Regions from separate parts of the Cupriavidus sp. 22TCCZM04-2 genome, predicted to be linked through region 3. Evidence: predicted binding sites of a transcription regulator. Region 3 holds the regulator's gene; each other region holds the start of a gene.
The links. The regulator sigma-54, encoded in region 3, starts transcription at its own class of promoters, with help from an activator protein. The targets are predictions, from matches to a motif close to TGGCANGNAANCTGCTTT.
Positions count from the first base shown of each region.

Region 1: the regulator sigma-54 is predicted to act here: its motif matches at 1,602-1,619, upstream of AC3FKG_RS05785 (ATP-NAD kinase family protein).
Region 2: the regulator sigma-54 is predicted to act here: its motif matches at 2,509-2,526, upstream of AC3FKG_RS25795 (phenol hydroxylase subunit).
Region 4: the regulator sigma-54 is predicted to act here: its motif matches at 2,003-2,020, upstream of prpB (methylisocitrate lyase).

Region 1 is NZ_JBYOJS010000002.1:526,355-530,120, forward strand. It holds gene AC3FKG_RS05780 (sigma-54-dependent Fis family transcriptional regulator) at 1-1,428, shown strand, start outside; gene AC3FKG_RS05785 (ATP-NAD kinase family protein) at 1,656-2,729, shown strand; gene AC3FKG_RS05790 (thiamine pyrophosphate-dependent dehydrogenase E1 component subunit alpha) at 2,770-3,766, shown strand, end outside.
Region 2 is NZ_JBYOJS010000023.1:42,147-45,912, forward strand. It holds gene AC3FKG_RS25780 (aromatic/alkene/methane monooxygenase hydroxylase/oxygenase subunit alpha) at 1-811, opposite strand, end outside; gene AC3FKG_RS25785 (MmoB/DmpM family protein) at 850-1,122, opposite strand; gene AC3FKG_RS25790 (aromatic/alkene monooxygenase hydroxylase subunit beta) at 1,140-2,147, opposite strand; gene AC3FKG_RS25795 (phenol hydroxylase subunit) at 2,195-2,449, opposite strand; gene AC3FKG_RS25800 (sigma 54-interacting transcriptional regulator) at 2,791-3,766, shown strand, end outside.
Region 3 is NZ_JBYOJS010000004.1:245,009-248,774, reverse strand. It holds gene hprK (HPr(Ser) kinase/phosphatase) at 1-294, opposite strand, end outside; gene AC3FKG_RS09060 (PTS sugar transporter subunit IIA) at 370-825, opposite strand; gene hpf (ribosome hibernation-promoting factor, HPF/YfiA family) at 1,202-1,555, opposite strand; gene AC3FKG_RS09050 (RNA polymerase factor sigma-54) at 1,605-3,083, opposite strand; gene lptB (LPS export ABC transporter ATP-binding protein) at 3,183-3,766, opposite strand, start outside.
Region 4 is NZ_JBYOJS010000023.1:89,521-93,286, reverse strand. It holds partial or broken gene prpC (bifunctional 2-methylcitrate synthase/citrate synthase) at 1-1,014, opposite strand, end outside; gene prpB (methylisocitrate lyase) at 1,049-1,957, opposite strand; gene prpR (propionate catabolism operon regulatory protein PrpR) at 2,214-3,766, shown strand, end outside.

The DNA of each region.
Region 1 (3,766 bases), on a different contig from region 3:
CTGGACATCTCCGCGCTGACGTCCCCGAATGCAAAGGACAGCCAGGGGCTGGCGCTGCAGCTGGTGCGCATCTACGCGGCCCATATCGAGAACGCGAATTTCCTGCGCGCGCATCACCGCGACTGGATCCTCAAGCTGAACGTCGCCCCCGAGTTCGTCGACGTCAACCCGGAGTACCTGCTCGCACTCGATGACAGCGGCCGCATTGTCGGACACAACCACCGGGCGCGGCGGATGCTCGAAGGGGAACTGGCCACCGGCACGGTGCTGGGCCAGTCGTTCGAGACGCTGTTCAACGCGCGGCTCGAAGACCTCGGCCGCTATGTCTACTCGCGTCCGAGCGAGCAGCGCCTGGTGGCGCTGAACCGCAGCGGCGGCCTGCTGTACCTGAGCGTGATGCCGCCTGCCTTGCGCTGGCAGGCCAGTGGCGCGCAGGAGCGCCCAACGCCGCTGCCGGAGCCTCTGGCGGCGTTGTGCGGCGGCGACCCCGCGCTGCAGCAGCAACTGCAGCGCGCGGCGCGGCTCGTGGATTCCCCGATCAACCTGCTGATAAACGGCGAGACCGGCAGCGGCAAGGAGTACCTTGCCAAGGCGCTGCACCTGGCCAGCGCGCGCCGCGGGCAGCCGTTCGTGGCGGTGAACTGCGCCGCCATTCCGGAAACGCTGATCGAGAGCGAACTGTTCGGCCACCTGCCCAACAGCTTTTCCGGCGCCGGGCCGCGCGGCAAACGCGGGCTGATCCAGGAAGCGGACGGCGGCACGCTGTTCCTCGACGAGATCGGCGACATGCCGCGCGAGCTGCAGTCGCGGCTGCTGCGCGTGCTGGCCGAGGGCGAGGTGCTGCCGATCGGCGCGGCGCGTCCGGTGCCGGTCCGGCTGCGCGTGATTTCGGCGACCCATCACCGGCTGGAAGACCTGGTCGCGCAGGGGCGCTTCCGCGAGGACCTGTTCTACCGGCTCAACGGTGCCCGGTTCGCGCTGCCGCCATTGCGCGATCGCACCGACTTCGAATGGCTCGTGCAGAAGATGCTCGATGAAGGCGGCCAGCGCGGCATCACGCTGTCGCCGCAGGCGCGCGACCTGCTTTGCCACCACCGCTGGCCTGGCAACCTGCGCGAGCTGCGCAACGTGCTGGAGTACGCGCGCGCCGTCTGCGCCGGCGGGTATATCGATGCCCATGACCTGCCAGATGGCCTGGGCGCCCTGATGCCAGTGTCCGCCGTGCCGGTGCTGCCTCCGCAGCCGGACGACGCGCCGGAACTGCCGCCCGAGGCCATGCTGCTGATGCAGTACCTGCGTGCGTCAGGCTGGAACCTGAGCGCTGTCGCGCGGCAGATCGGCGTGAGCCGCATGACGCTGTACCGCCGCATGGAGCGCTACGGCATCCAGTCTCCCAACCGCCGCGACGGCGACCCGCCCCAGCCATAACAGCCATAAAGCTGCCAACGATACAGCTGTCCAGCGCTGTACACCTGCCCTGTGACACCTGTCACGCCATGAACGCCGCCGGCACTGCCCGCGCGGCGGCCTGACCCGCGTTTCCTGCGGGTTATCCCGCAACTTTTCCGGTCCCCTGCGTGGCTACAGCGCGCCGTGCGTGCTGGCACAGCCATTGCAATCTGCCTGTCAGCACAACGACAGACAGGAGACAGGCCATGCAAGCACGGTCCGACGGTGCGCCGCTGGTAGGCATCATCGCCAACCCGGTGTCGGCGCGCGATATCCGCCGCGTGATTGCCAATGCCAACAGCCTGCAGTTGTCCGATCGCGTCAACATCGTGCTGCGGCTGCTGGCCGCGCTGTCGGCCTGCGGCATCGACCGCGTGATGATGATGCCGGATCGCGAAGGCCTGCGCGTCATGCTGGCCCGCCATCTGACCCGCCACCAGGGTCCGGACGCCGGGCTGCCGGCGGTCGAGTACATCGACATGCCGGTCACGGCGCGCGTCGACGATACGCTGAATGCGGCGCGCCACATGGCCGATGCCGGCGTGGCCGTCATCATCGTGCTCGGCGGCGACGGCACGCACCGTGCGGTGGTGCGCGAATGCGGCGGCGTGCCGGTCGCCGGCCTGTCCACCGGCACCAACAATGCGTATCCGGAAATGCGCGAGCCGACTATCACGGGGCTGGCGGCGGCTTTGTATGCGACGGGCCGGGTGCCGGCCTCGCTGGCGCTGGCATCGAACAAGCGGCTCGATATCGTGATCCGCGATGCCGACGGCGGCTTCCGGCGCGATATCGCGCTCGTCGACGCGGTCATTGCCCATGAACACTTCATCGGCGCGCGGGCGCTGTGGAAAGCCGACACGCTGGCTGCCGTGTACGTAGCCTTCGCCGATCCGCAGGCCATTGGCCTGTCCGCCATCGCCGGGCTGCTGGAGCCGTTGGGCCGGCGCGAGCCGGGTGGCCTCGCGATCGAGCTGGCCGCGCGGGGGCAAGGCGAGTTCGAGCTGCGCGCGCCAATTGCCCCGGGCCTGCTGTGCCCGGTTGACGTGGCGGGCTGGCAGTACCTGGAGCATGCCCGCCCGCATCGCGTGCGCCAGCGCTCCGGCATCGTCGCGCTCGACGGCGAGCGCGAACTGTCCTTCGGCCCCTGCGACGAAGTCAGCATCACCCTGCACGAGCACGCGTTCCGCAGCATCGACGTGGCCGCGTGCATGCGCTATGCCGCGCGCGAGCGGCTGATGCGCAGCGTATCTGTCACGCAATCAGCAAGCACGTATTGAGGCAGCCGTACCACCACAACTTCAACCCAAGGAGACAACCATGAGCGCCAGTGCCATGCAAGCCGGCCCCAGCGGGCTCGACAAGGAGACCCTGCTGACGGTGTATCGCAAGATGCGCACCATCCGCGATTTCGAGGAACGCCTGCACGTGGACTTCGGCCGCGGCGACATTCCGGGCTTCGTGCACCTTTACGCAGGCGAGGAAGCCGCCGGTGTCGGCATCCTGCACCACCTGCATGACGGCGACCGCATCGCCAGCACGCACCGTGGCCACGGCCACTGCATTGCCAAGGGCGTCGACCCCGTAGCGATGATGAAGGAGATCTACGGCAAGAAGGGCGGCTCGTGCAACGGCAAGGGCGGCTCCATGCATATCGCCGATCTGTCCAAGGGCATGATGGGCGCCAACGGCATCCTGGGCGCGGGCGCGCCGCTGATCTGCGGCGCCGCGCTGGCCGCAAAGTTCCGTGGCAAGGGCGAGGTCGGCATTACCTTCTGCGGCGACGGCGCCTCGAACCAGGGCACCTTCCTTGAGAGCCTGAACCTGGCCGCCGTGTGGAATCTGCCGGTGATCTTCGTGATCGAGAACAACGGCTATGCGGAGTCGACCTCGCGCGACTACGGCACCGCGGTGGACAGCTATGTGGATCGCGCGGCCGGCTTCGGCATTCCCGGCGTGACGGTGGACGGTACCGATTTCTTCGCCGTCCATGAGGCCGCCGGCGAAGTCATCCGCCGTGCGCGCGAAGGCGGCGGCCCGGCGTTGCTCGAATGCAAGATGGTCCGCTTCTACGGCCACTTCGAAGGCGATGCGCAGACTTATCGCGCGGCCGGCGAGCTTGACGATATCCGCGCCAATCGGGATTGCCTGAAGCTGTTCACGCGCACGGTGACGCAGGGCGGCGTGATCTCGCGCGAGGAGTTCGATGCGATCGACCGTGAAGTTGCCGCGCTGATCGAGCACGCCGTGCAGGAAGCCAAGGCCGCGCCGCTGCCCGGGCCGGAAGATTTGCTGACCGATGTCTATGTGAGCTACT
Region 2 (3,766 bases), on a different contig from region 3:
TCTGGATGATCGGACGGTTGGCCGGGTCCTGCTCCAGCATGAACTTCACCACTTCGAGCCCGAGCGTCATGTGGCGCGATTCATCGGACTGCGCGGAGAAGCCGAAGGTCACCGTGGCCATGTCGCCGTTGTAGGCGGCGCCCGACATGAAGGGCATGAACAGCAGGTTGGTCAGGACGTACTCGAACGAGAACGAGATCGCCGTGATGAACTCGAACGGCCCCGCCGTCATGGCGTCTTCGAAGTACGACTTCGGCACCGACAGGTACCACAGCCGGTCATGCAGGTGGCGCCAGTCGGAAAAGCCGTTGAAGTACTTGTTGTAGTGGCTGATGGTGTGGACCTGGGTCTGGCAGTGGCGCAGCTCGTCGATCGACTGCATCTGGCACGCCACGCGCGCGCCCACGCCGCGCAGCGTGCGCCCGGCCATGGCAAAGCCGCGGTGCGCGGCATACTCCAGCGGCGACACGCCTGTCAGGAACAGCTTGAGCGCGTTGACGTAGCGCGCGTCGCTGACATTGAGCTGGCCGTTGTTCTGCTGGAACGCGTCGATGATCGCGTACAGCTTGCGCTCCTTCTCGGACTGGAATTTCCAGTACGCATCCATGGTCAGGCGGAACGGATCTTCCCAGCCGTCCCAGTCATGGATCACGATGCCTTCGAACTTGTCGTGCGGGAATACGGCATCCATGGGCTGATAGGTGGTTTCCCAGCCGAGGTCGCGCGTGAGGATCGCGTACTTCTCCTTGAGCGACAGCTTGGGGCTGGTAGCCTGCCGCGCGGCGGTGGCGATTGCAGTGGCGGTGGTCATATCCTTGTCTCCAGTGTTCTTGCTGTTCAACTTTCGGCTCAGTGCCACGCCAGTACGAACTGGTCTTCGCTTTCGTCGATATTGCCGGCCAGCGAAATCAGGCCGAGCTGCAGTTCCTGCACGTCCCACGCGCGGCCGATGCGCTCTTCCACGCTGGCGCGGTTGATTTCCAGGCGCCCGGGCGCGTCGATCTTGACCATGGCCGGATAGCGGTTGATGGTGGCGTGCGGGTTGTCGGCCTCGATTGCGTCGATCACGGGACGCATCTCTTCGTTGGCCTGCAGGGCGATGAATACGATCTGTGCGGTCATGGCGTTCGTCCTTGATGTCATGCAACAGCGTCGGTGACGCGGAGCAGCCCCAGCCCCGCCAGGCGCTTGTCCAGCGTGGCAACCGCTTCACCAAGCACCGCATCGGCTTCGCCGGCGAACAGGCGGCGTACCAGCGGGGCCAGCGCGTGCTGGAAGCGGTCGAGCCATGCAAAGGCAAAGCCTGCGATCACGCCGGCATTCGCGGGAGATTCCTGCGCGGCTGCCTTCACCGTTGCATCGACCCAGCGCGTGGTCTCGGCATACCAGGCGGTCATGAAGTCGGTGACCAGCGAGAACGCGGGGCTTTCGGCGGACAGGCGCGCATCCAGGCGCTGGTAGACCAGCGGGTAAAGCAGCCCGTCCATCACGAGGTTCTGCGCCACGTGCAGTTCGAACCAGTCGTCACGCACGATCAGGTCTTCGATCGCATGGCGCAATGGCTGCCAGGCCAGGTCTTCCATCCATGCCGTCTTGGCGGCTTCGACCGCGGCCTTGTCGCCGACCAGCAGGCCGATGCGGGTCAGGTACTGCGCAATGCCCAGGCGATCCATGGTGTGGAACATGGCGGCTTCGGTGATGGCCGAGCCGTAGCCATAGGCCGTGATCGCGGCGTTGTTCATGTTCGCCGCCCACTCGACATGGCGCAGCGGCACCACGCCGAGCGTCAGCAGTTCGCGCAGGGGCGCCGGCAGCGATGCCAGCAGGCCGCGCTTCTCGACGAAGTCCAGGTTCTTCTCCATCGCGTCCTGCTGGCGCGCACGGGCGTTGACGTACGTGCCGTAGTAGAACTGGCGCGGGTCCTTCAGCGCGTACCAGTCCTGCATGACCACCTGCGTGCGGCGCACGTCGTAGAGTTCGTATTGCGGCTGCCACAGCGGGCGGTAATGGAAGCTGGTCTCCGGCTGCAGGTCGTACATCGCCTCCTGGTAACGCGTGGCCGGCTTGTCGGCGCCCAGGCGCCGTTGCAGGTTGGCGAAGGTCTGGCGGATCGGACTGACGCTGTCGGTACGGATATCGATTTGCATGGTGGGTTGCTCCTGTCTCCCTTGTGGTGTTCGGATCGGCCGCGGCGTCAGGCCACGGTTTCGCTCCATTTGTCGCGCTCGAATTCCAGTGCGCGGCCCAGCAGGTGCGACACCGTGATGGCGCACTGCGTGGCGCAGAACGCGGAGAACTGTTCGGGGCGCATGACCAGCTCCACGTAGAGCGCCGGGTCGCCGAGCGAGAACTCGAACTCGACCCAGTGTTCATCGCGCGCGGTCACCCGGACATAGGGCTGGGCACGTCCGCGGGCCGGGACGTTGGCATGGAAAAACGGTGTGGTCATGTCTCGCTCCTGCTGCGATGCACATCGGTGGGTGTGCATGGTTCCGGGTGTGGAGACATATAGCGAAGGCCGTGCCACCGGCTGCCAGGCCGCATGGCACAAGGGATTGCGGGAAATTCCAAGGCGTTGCCACGGCGCACCCGCTTGATGATTTGATGAGGGGATCAAGCCTGTTTTCATCAAATGATCAAATCCACGGATATTGCGACGCACCATGCTGTCCACGGGGAATCCCCGCGCTTGCCTGGCTTGCGAAACCGCGTGTTAGGCTACGGAAAAACCGAGGCCAAGGACGTTCCTCTCCGGATCGATTCGCGCCCGCAGGCATTCTGGAGATGGAGATGACCGCGCCCCCCAAGCAGCCGCCATTCGACCTGGCTTCGCTGCTGACGATCGACCCCAAGGCCGCACAGATCCGGCTCGGCGATTCCCGCATGGTGCTGATGCACACCGAGGCCCTGAGCTACCTGCGCAAGGAGATCCTCGATACGCTGGGCCTGGAACGCGGCAAGGGTCTGCTGATCCGCATGGGCTACGCGCAGGGCATGCGGGACGCCGAGATGGTCAAGCGCGAACGCAAGGAGGAACTCGAGACCTCGCCCAACGACGCGTTCCTGCTTGGCCCGCAACTGCACATGCTGGAAGGCGTGACGCGGGTCGATCCGGTCCGGCTGGAGATCGATCGCGACACCGGCCACTTCTATGGGGAATTCCTTTGGCAGGACTCCTGGGAAGGCGAAGCGCCCTACAACGAGGAACTGAGCCGCGAGGAAGGCGGCTGCTGGGTGCAGCTCGGCTATGCGTCGGGCTACAGCAGCACCTTCATGGACCGGCTGGTCATCTACAAGGAAACCGAGTGCCAGCGCCGCCTCGATGCGCTGTGCCGCATCGTCGGCAAGCCAGCCGAGGCCTGGGACGACCCCGACTACCTGAAGTACTTCGAGCCCGACTCGGTCATCAGCGACCTGCTCACGCTGCAGCAGGAAGTCAGCACGCTGCGCGAGACCCTGTGCGGCGCCAACCAGGGCAACCTGATCGGCCAGTCCCCGGCGTTCCGCGAAGCCTTCGGCCTGCTGTCGGCGGCGGCGGACAGCCATATCACCGTGCTGCTGACTGGCGAGACCGGCGCCGGCAAGGAGATGTTCGCGCGCTGGCTGCACGACCACGGCCCGCGCGCCGAGCAGCCGTTCATTGCCGTGAATTGCGCGGCGATCCCGCACGAGCTGATCGAATCCGAGCTGTTCGGCGTCGAGAAAGGCGCCTACACGGGCGCACAGCAGTCACGCCCCGGCCGCTTCGAGCGCGCGCACGGCGGCA
Region 3 (3,766 bases):
GTCGGCCACGACCAGGAACGGCGGCTCGAGCAGGATCAGCTCGCCCATCTGGCGCTTGCGGGTCTCGTCGTCGAGGCGCTGGTAATAGGTGATTTCGGGCTTGCCGAGCACCTGGATCCGGTTCGGGTGGATCAGGTTCAGGTGGCCGACCAGGTCCGCGGCCGAGGTGGCCTCGCGGGCAAACTCCACGTCGAAGGCGCGATCCGCACCCTCCAGGCCAGCCACCCACGAGAGTTTGATGTCGGCTGCGTTGTCGTCGAAGATCGACTGGGAGGTGACGCCGGTGAGTTCCATGCGTGATGACTTTCGGGGCGGGGGACTGTGCCGGACTTTACGATTGTCCGGTCTGTTGCCAGCCCAGGGGAGGGGTCAGGGATGCCACTGCGTCAGAAGTTCATGGACCGCGTCCGGCGTGGCCAGGGTTGCCAGGCCTTCGCGCATGTCGCGATCCGACAGCAATTGGGCGATTTCGGAAAGAATCTCGAGATGCTGCTGCGTAGCCTGTTCCGGCACCAGCAAGAAGATCAGCAGCGAGACGGGCTTGCCATCCGGCGATTCGAACGGGATCGGCTCGGCCAGCCGCATGAAGGCAGCCAGCGGTTGCTTCAGCCCCTTGATGCGCCCGTGCGGAATGGCCACGCCCGCGCCCAGACCGGTCGAACCCAGGGACTCGCGCGCGAACAGGTTGTCGGTCACGGTCGCCCGCGCCACGCCATGGTTGTTCTCGAATAGGAGCCCGGCTTGCTCGAATACACGCTTCTTGCTGGTGACGCTGACGTCGAGATTAATGTTGCCGGGTGGCAGCAGTTTGGCCAAACGATTCATGGGCGATGCGAGGATTTCAGTTAGCAGGCAGATCGGACTGCTCAGCCCGGAAACGAAGTGGGGCCGGGTTGCGGCCACGCCATGGCTTACCAAGCGTTCGGCCATTATAGAGCAGCGTCTCCCCTGTTCTTGTGCAATGCAGCGCCCTGTATGGCCTGGTCCGTGCTGGCGCCGCCACACCTGGGTACGGTGCTCGCGCCGGAGTCGCTACGCGCTATGTCTTGGAGAGCATACACCGTGCTGCGCCAGTTGCGAACACTTGTGTCCAGGACACGCGCAAGGCCAGGGCTACAGATGCAAAAAAGCCGCGCTACATGGCGCGGCTTGCTTTATCAGTCCTGTTTTCAGTGCCCAGCCTTGCGACTGGCAGGCTTGATTATTGCTGCTGTAGTTGAGCCTCGGCCATCTGGTACTTGACCGCTTCACGGTCGTGGCCTTGCACGCGATCCTTGTAGCGAATCACCTGGCGGTCCAGCTTGTCGACGAGTGCGTCGATGGCCGCATACAGGTCTTCGTGATGGGCTTCCACAAAAATGTCCTTGCCCCGAAGGTGCAAATTGATTTCCGCGTACTGACGCCTGTCCTTTTCCTTGTGATTGTCGACTGAGAGTAGCACGCTGACGCCAATGACTTGATCGAAATGCCTGACGATACGCTCCAGCTTCGTTTCCACGTACTCACGCAGCGGAGGCGTGATGTCCAGGTGGTGTCCACTGATCTTGAAGTTCATAGCGCTTCTCCTTCTGAAAGAGCTGCACCAGGCAGGCGGTGCAACTCGGCTACAAAGTCTTGCGGAGATTGACAGCAGGGATCTTCAGGGCTTCGCGATACTTGGCGACGGTACGGCGCGCGACAACGAAGCCTTGTTCACCCAGCAATTCGGCAATTCGGCTGTCGGAAAGAGGACTCCTCGGGTCTTCGGCTCCTATAAGTTGCTTGATCAAGGCGCGGATCGCCGTTGAAGAAGCCGCCCCACCGGTTTCGGTGGAAACGTGGCTGCCAAAAAAGTACTTCAGTTCGAAAGTACCCATCGGCGTTGCCATGTATTTATTGGTCGTCACCCGGGATATGGTTGACTCGTGTAATCCCAGTGTATCGGCAATCTCCCGCAAAACCAAGGGGCGCATCGCGATTTCCCCGTGCGTGAAGAAGTTCTTCTGACGCTCGACAATCGCCTGCGAAACTCGCAGGATCGTGTCGAACCTTTGCTGGATATTCTTGATCAGCCAGCGCGCTTCCTGCAGCTTTTGCTGCAGCCCCGCGGCACCGGATTCACCCTTGGCGCCGCGCAGGATCTGCGCGTACATGTCGTTGATGCGCAGGCGCGGCATCACATCCGGATTGAGCTGCGCGATCCAGCCGCCGCCGCTCTTGCGCACGAATACGTCAGGCACCACGAAGTCCGCTTCGGGGCGGCTGTATGCGTGGCCTGGGTAGGGCGCGAGCGAGCGGATCAGTTCATGCGCGGCCTTGAGCGCCGCTTCATCCACCTGCAGTGCTTTTTTCAGGCGCGTGTAATCGCGTACGGCAAGCAGTTCAAGGTGATGGTTGACGATCGAGAGCGCCAGTTCGCGCTGCGGATGCTGCAGCCGGCGCAGCTGCAGGCTCAGGCATTCGGCCGCGTTGCGCGCGCCCACGCCGGGCGGGTCGAAGCTTTGCAGCAGCGTGAGGATCGCCTGCAGTTCGTCGACCTCGAATTCGAGTTCCTCGGGCAACTCGGAGCAAATCTCGTCGAGCGACGCGCTCAGGTAGCCATCGTCGTCGAGCGATTCGATCAGGAAGATCGCCAGGCCCTTGTCGCGAGTCGAGATCTTCAGCGGCGCGAGCTGCTCCATCAGGTGTTCGCGCAGGGTGGGTTCGGCGTCGCGCAGCTGCATGGGCGTCTTCTCGTCGTCCTCGCCCTGCGGGCGCCGCGCGAAATCGTCCAGGCTCCAGTCGCTGCCGTAATCCTCGCTACCGCTGTCGCTATAGCTCTCATCCTCGCTGCCCGGGCTGCTGGGGTTCGCGTCGCTGTTGCCCTGCGGTTCGGCCGGTGCGGGCGCGGGTGCGCTCTGCAGGTTGACCGAGCCATCGGCCGCCACGCGCAGCGGGCTGTCGATCCAGTCGTTTTCGCGCTCCAGCAGCGGGTTTTCCGTCAAGGCCTGCTCGACTTCCTGCTGCAGCTCAAGCGTAGAAAGTTGCAGCAGCCGGATCGACTGCTGCAGTTGCGGCGTGAGTGCCAGATGTTGGGAGAGACGGAGCTGTAGCGACGGTTTCATGCGACCTATTCTATGCGCATCCAACCGATGTTGGAACGGAAATTGCTATCGCTGATGCTGCCTGATCGTCTCTGCCAAGCCCACCTGCCGCCCCCGGCTTCACATGCGGAAGTTCTCGCCCAGGTAGACGCGGCGCACCGACTCGTTGGCGATGATTTCGTCGGGCTGGCCCGATGCGAGTACGGTGCCTTCGCTGATGATGTACGCGTGGTCGCAGATGCCAAGCGTCTCGCGCACGTTGTGGTCGGTGATCAGTACGCCGATGTTGCGTGCCTTCAGGAAGCTGACGATGCGCTGGATTTCGCCGACGGCGATCGGATCCACGCCGGCGAACGGTTCATCAAGCAGGATGAAGCGCGGCGAGGACGCCAGCGCGCGGGCGATTTCCACGCGGCGGCGCTCGCCGCCCGACAGCGACAGCGCGGGGTTGTTGCGCAGGTGGGCGATCTGCAGGTCGTCCAGCAGCGTATCGAGGCGGCTGTCGATCTCGGCCTTAGGCAGCGGCTTGCCGTTGACCAGCTGCAGCTCCAGCACCGCGCGGATGTTCTCTTCCACATTGAGCTTGCGGAACACCGACGCTTCCTGCGGCAGGTAGGACAGGCCCATGCGCGCGCGCTCGTGGATGGCCAGGCCGCTTATGTGCTGGCCGTCGAGCACGATATCGCCCTCGTCCAGCGCGACGA
Region 4 (3,766 bases), on a different contig from region 3:
GGTCGGCACGCCCATCATGTGATAGCTCACGGCGCTGAACCAGTCCAGGTTCGGGAACATCTTCTTGATATCCCACATCACCGTTTCCAGGCGCTCGGCGATGTCGAACATCTTCATCGAGCCGGCTTCCTTCGACAGTTCGCGCGCGGTGGCCTTGATGACCTGGTTGCGCGGGTCGGCAATGGTGTACACCGGATGGCCGAAGCCGATCACGACTTCCTTGTTCTCCACGCGGCGGCGGATATCCGCCTCGGCTTCGTCGGCGTTGTCGTAGCGTTTCTGGATCTCGAAGGCCACTTCATTGGCGCCGCCGTGCTTGGGGCCGCGCAGCGCGCCGATCGCGCCGCAGATGGCCGAGTGCATGTCCGAGCCCGTGCCGGCGATGACGCGGCCGGTGAAGGTCGATGCGTTGAACTCGTGCTCCGCGTACAGGATCATCGAGGTGTGCATCGCGCGTTCCCACTGGGCCGACGGCTTCTTGCCGTGCAGCAGGTGCAGGAAGTGGGCGCCGATGGAGTCATCGTCGGTTTCGACTTCGATGCGGCGGCCGTTGTGGCTGAAGTGGTACCAGTACAGCAGCATCGAGCCCAGGCTGGCCATCAGCTGGTCGGCGATGTCGCGCGCGCCCGGGGTGTTGTGGTCGTCCTTCTCCGGCAGCACGGTGCCCAGCACCGACACGCCGGTGCGCATCACGTCCATCGGGTGGGCCGAGGCCGGCACGCATTCCAGCGCGGCCTTGACGTTGGCGGGCAGGCCGCGCAGCGACTTCAGCTTGGTCTTGTACGCGGCCAGTTCGGCCTTGTTCGGCAGCTTGCCGTGGACCAGCAGGTGGGCGATTTCCTCGAACTCGCAGGCATCGGAGGCATCGGCCACGTCCAGGATGTCATAGCCGCGGTAGTGCAGGTCGTTGCCGGTACGGCCAACGGTGCACAGGGCGGTGTTACCGGCGGTCACGCCCGACAGGGCAACGGACTTCTTGGGCTTCGGGGTGGCGATCGGTTGTGCTTCGGACATCAGGGTCTCCTTGTGAGGTACGGTTCGGCTGGCCTTACTTGGCCTTGCCCTGGGCAAACAGGGCGTCGAGTTTCTGTTCGTAGGCGTGGTAGCCGATGCTCTCGTAGAGTTCCGAGCGCGTCTGCATGGTGTCGACCACGTTCTTCTGGGTGCCGTCGCGGCGGATGGCGGTGTAGACGTTCTCGGCGGCCTTGTTCATGGCGCGGAAGGCCGACAGCGGGTACAGGACCATCGACACGCCCGAGCCGGCGAGTTCATCCGTGGTGAACAGCGGCGTGGCGCCGAATTCGGTGATGTTGGCCAGCACCGGCACCTTCACCGCGTCCACGAACTTGCGGTACATGGCCAGGTCGGTCATGGCTTCCGGGAAGATCGCGTCGGCGCCTGCCTCGACGCATGCCACGGCGCGCTCGATGGCGCTTTCCAGGCCTTCCACGGCCAGCGCGTCGGTGCGCGCCATGATCACGAAATTCTCGTCGGTACGCGCATCGACGGCAGCCTTGATGCGGTCGACCATCTCGCCCTGAGTGACGATTTCCTTGTTCGGACGATGGCCGCAGCGCTTGGCGCCGACCTGGTCTTCAATGTGCATGGCCCCGGCGCCGGCCTTGATCAGCGAGCGGGTGGTGCGGGCCACATTGAAGGCCGACGAACCGAAGCCGGTGTCGACATCGACCAGCAGCGGCACATCGCATACGTCGCTGATGCGGCGCACGTCGATCAGCACGTCTTCCAGGCCCGAGATGCCCAGGTCGGGCAGGCCCAGCGAGCCCGCGGCCACGCCGCCGCCCGACAGGTAGATGGCGCGGTAGCCAGCGCGCTTGGCCAGCAGGGCGTGGTTGGCGTTGATGGTGCCCACCACTTGCAGCGGATGCTCTTCGGCCAGGGCCTGGCGGAAGCGGGCGCCGGCCGAGCGGGCCAGGTCGGATGCGGAATAGATCATGGTGCGGTGTCTCGTTGTCAGGGGCAATGATGGAACGGGACCAATAACGCAAGCGCTATGCCAGCCCCTCGGACCAACCTTGCGCGCGTCCTTAACTAATTGATTTTATGGATAATTTTGATACAAGCGGTGAGTGTTCAACGGCGCGGAAAGGCATTTCATCGCACTATTGCATTGCATGCGTGGAATTCGAATTTCACGATTGAAATTCATATCCCGGGCGGGCACAATAGCAGCACTTTACCGTCGAAGCACCATGCCACCCTCAGCCTCTCCTTCCGGCCTGCCGCGCATCTGGGCCCTGGGCATCAGCCGCCTGCAGCGCGCCTTCGCGGAACTGATTCCAGCCTATTCTCACCTGGCCGAGTTCCGCATCGTCGGCCGTGCCTACGACTCCGCGGCCGACGCCATTCGGCGCGAGGCGCGCGAAGGCAAGCTCGACGTCGTGGTATCGGGCGGCTCCAATGGCGCCTACTTGCGCCAGCACGTGGACCTTCCGGTCGTGCTGGTCAAGGTGACCGGTTTCGACGTGATGAGCGCATTGGCGACCGCTCGGCGCATCTCGCCCCATGTGGCGCTCGTGACGCACGCGTCCACGTACGCCGAGGTCGACGAATTCACGCGTGCGTTTTCGCTGTCGATCCCCGCGTACACCTATCTGACCGAGGACGACGCCACCGCGCGGGTGCAGACGCTCAAGCAGGAAGGCGTGAAAGTGGTGGTCGGCCCTGGCCTGGTGACCGACCTGGCGGACCGGCTCGGCCTGATCGGCGTGTTCCTGTACTCGGGCAATTCCGTGCGCATGGCGCTGGAGGATGCCATCGAGGCGGCACGCCTGCGGCGCATCGAGTCGGGGCGCCGCGACTACGTCAATAACATCCTCGCGCACCTCAACGAGGGCGTGGCCGCGGTCGACGGCGAAGGCCGCATCCAGTCATTCAACCCGGCGATGGAGCGTTTCCTCGGCACACCGGCCGCGAGTGCGGTCGGACGCAAGCTGCAGGCGCTGTCGCCGGGTCTGTCGCTGGATGACGTGATCCAGAGCGGCGCGAAGGAACTCGAGGCGATCCAGAAAGTGGGCGACCGCATGGTCGTGGTCAATCGCATCCCGCTCGTCAACGAGTCGGGTACCACGGGTGCGCTGCTGACCCTGCAGGACGCGACCGCCATCCAGCGCGTGGACCGCAACCTGCGCTCGCGCAGCCGGACGCGGCTGCCCGGGGTGCGCTACAGCCTGGAAGACCTGGCTGGCACTTCGGACGCCATGGCGCACTTGCGCGATCTGGCGCGGCGTTATGCGGCCGTCGATTCCACCGTGCTGATCGGCGGCGAGAGCGGCACCGGCAAGGAGGTGCTGGCGCAGGGCATGCACGACGCCAGCCCGCGCCGCGCCTTCCCGTTCGTGGCCGTCAACTGCGCGGCGTTCCCCGAGGCGCTGCTCGAAAGCGAACTGTTCGGCTATGAAGAGGGCGCGTTTACCGGCGCACGGCGCGGCGGCAAGGCGGGCCTGTTCGAGTCGGCCCACAACGGCACGCTGTTCCTTGACGAGGTTGGCGACATGCCGCTGGCGCTGCAGACGCGACTGCTGCGTGTGCTGCAGGAAAAGCAGGTGCTGCCGATCGGCGGGCTTGAGGCCGTGCCGGTCAACGTGCGCGTGATCGCCGCCACGCACCGCGATCTCCCGCAGCGCGTGCGCGAAGGCAGCTTCCGCCAGGACCTTTACTACCGGCTCAACATCCTGCGCATCGAGGTGCCGCCGCTGCGCGAGCGCGCCGGGGACTTGCCGGAACTCGCGGACCTGCTCTACCG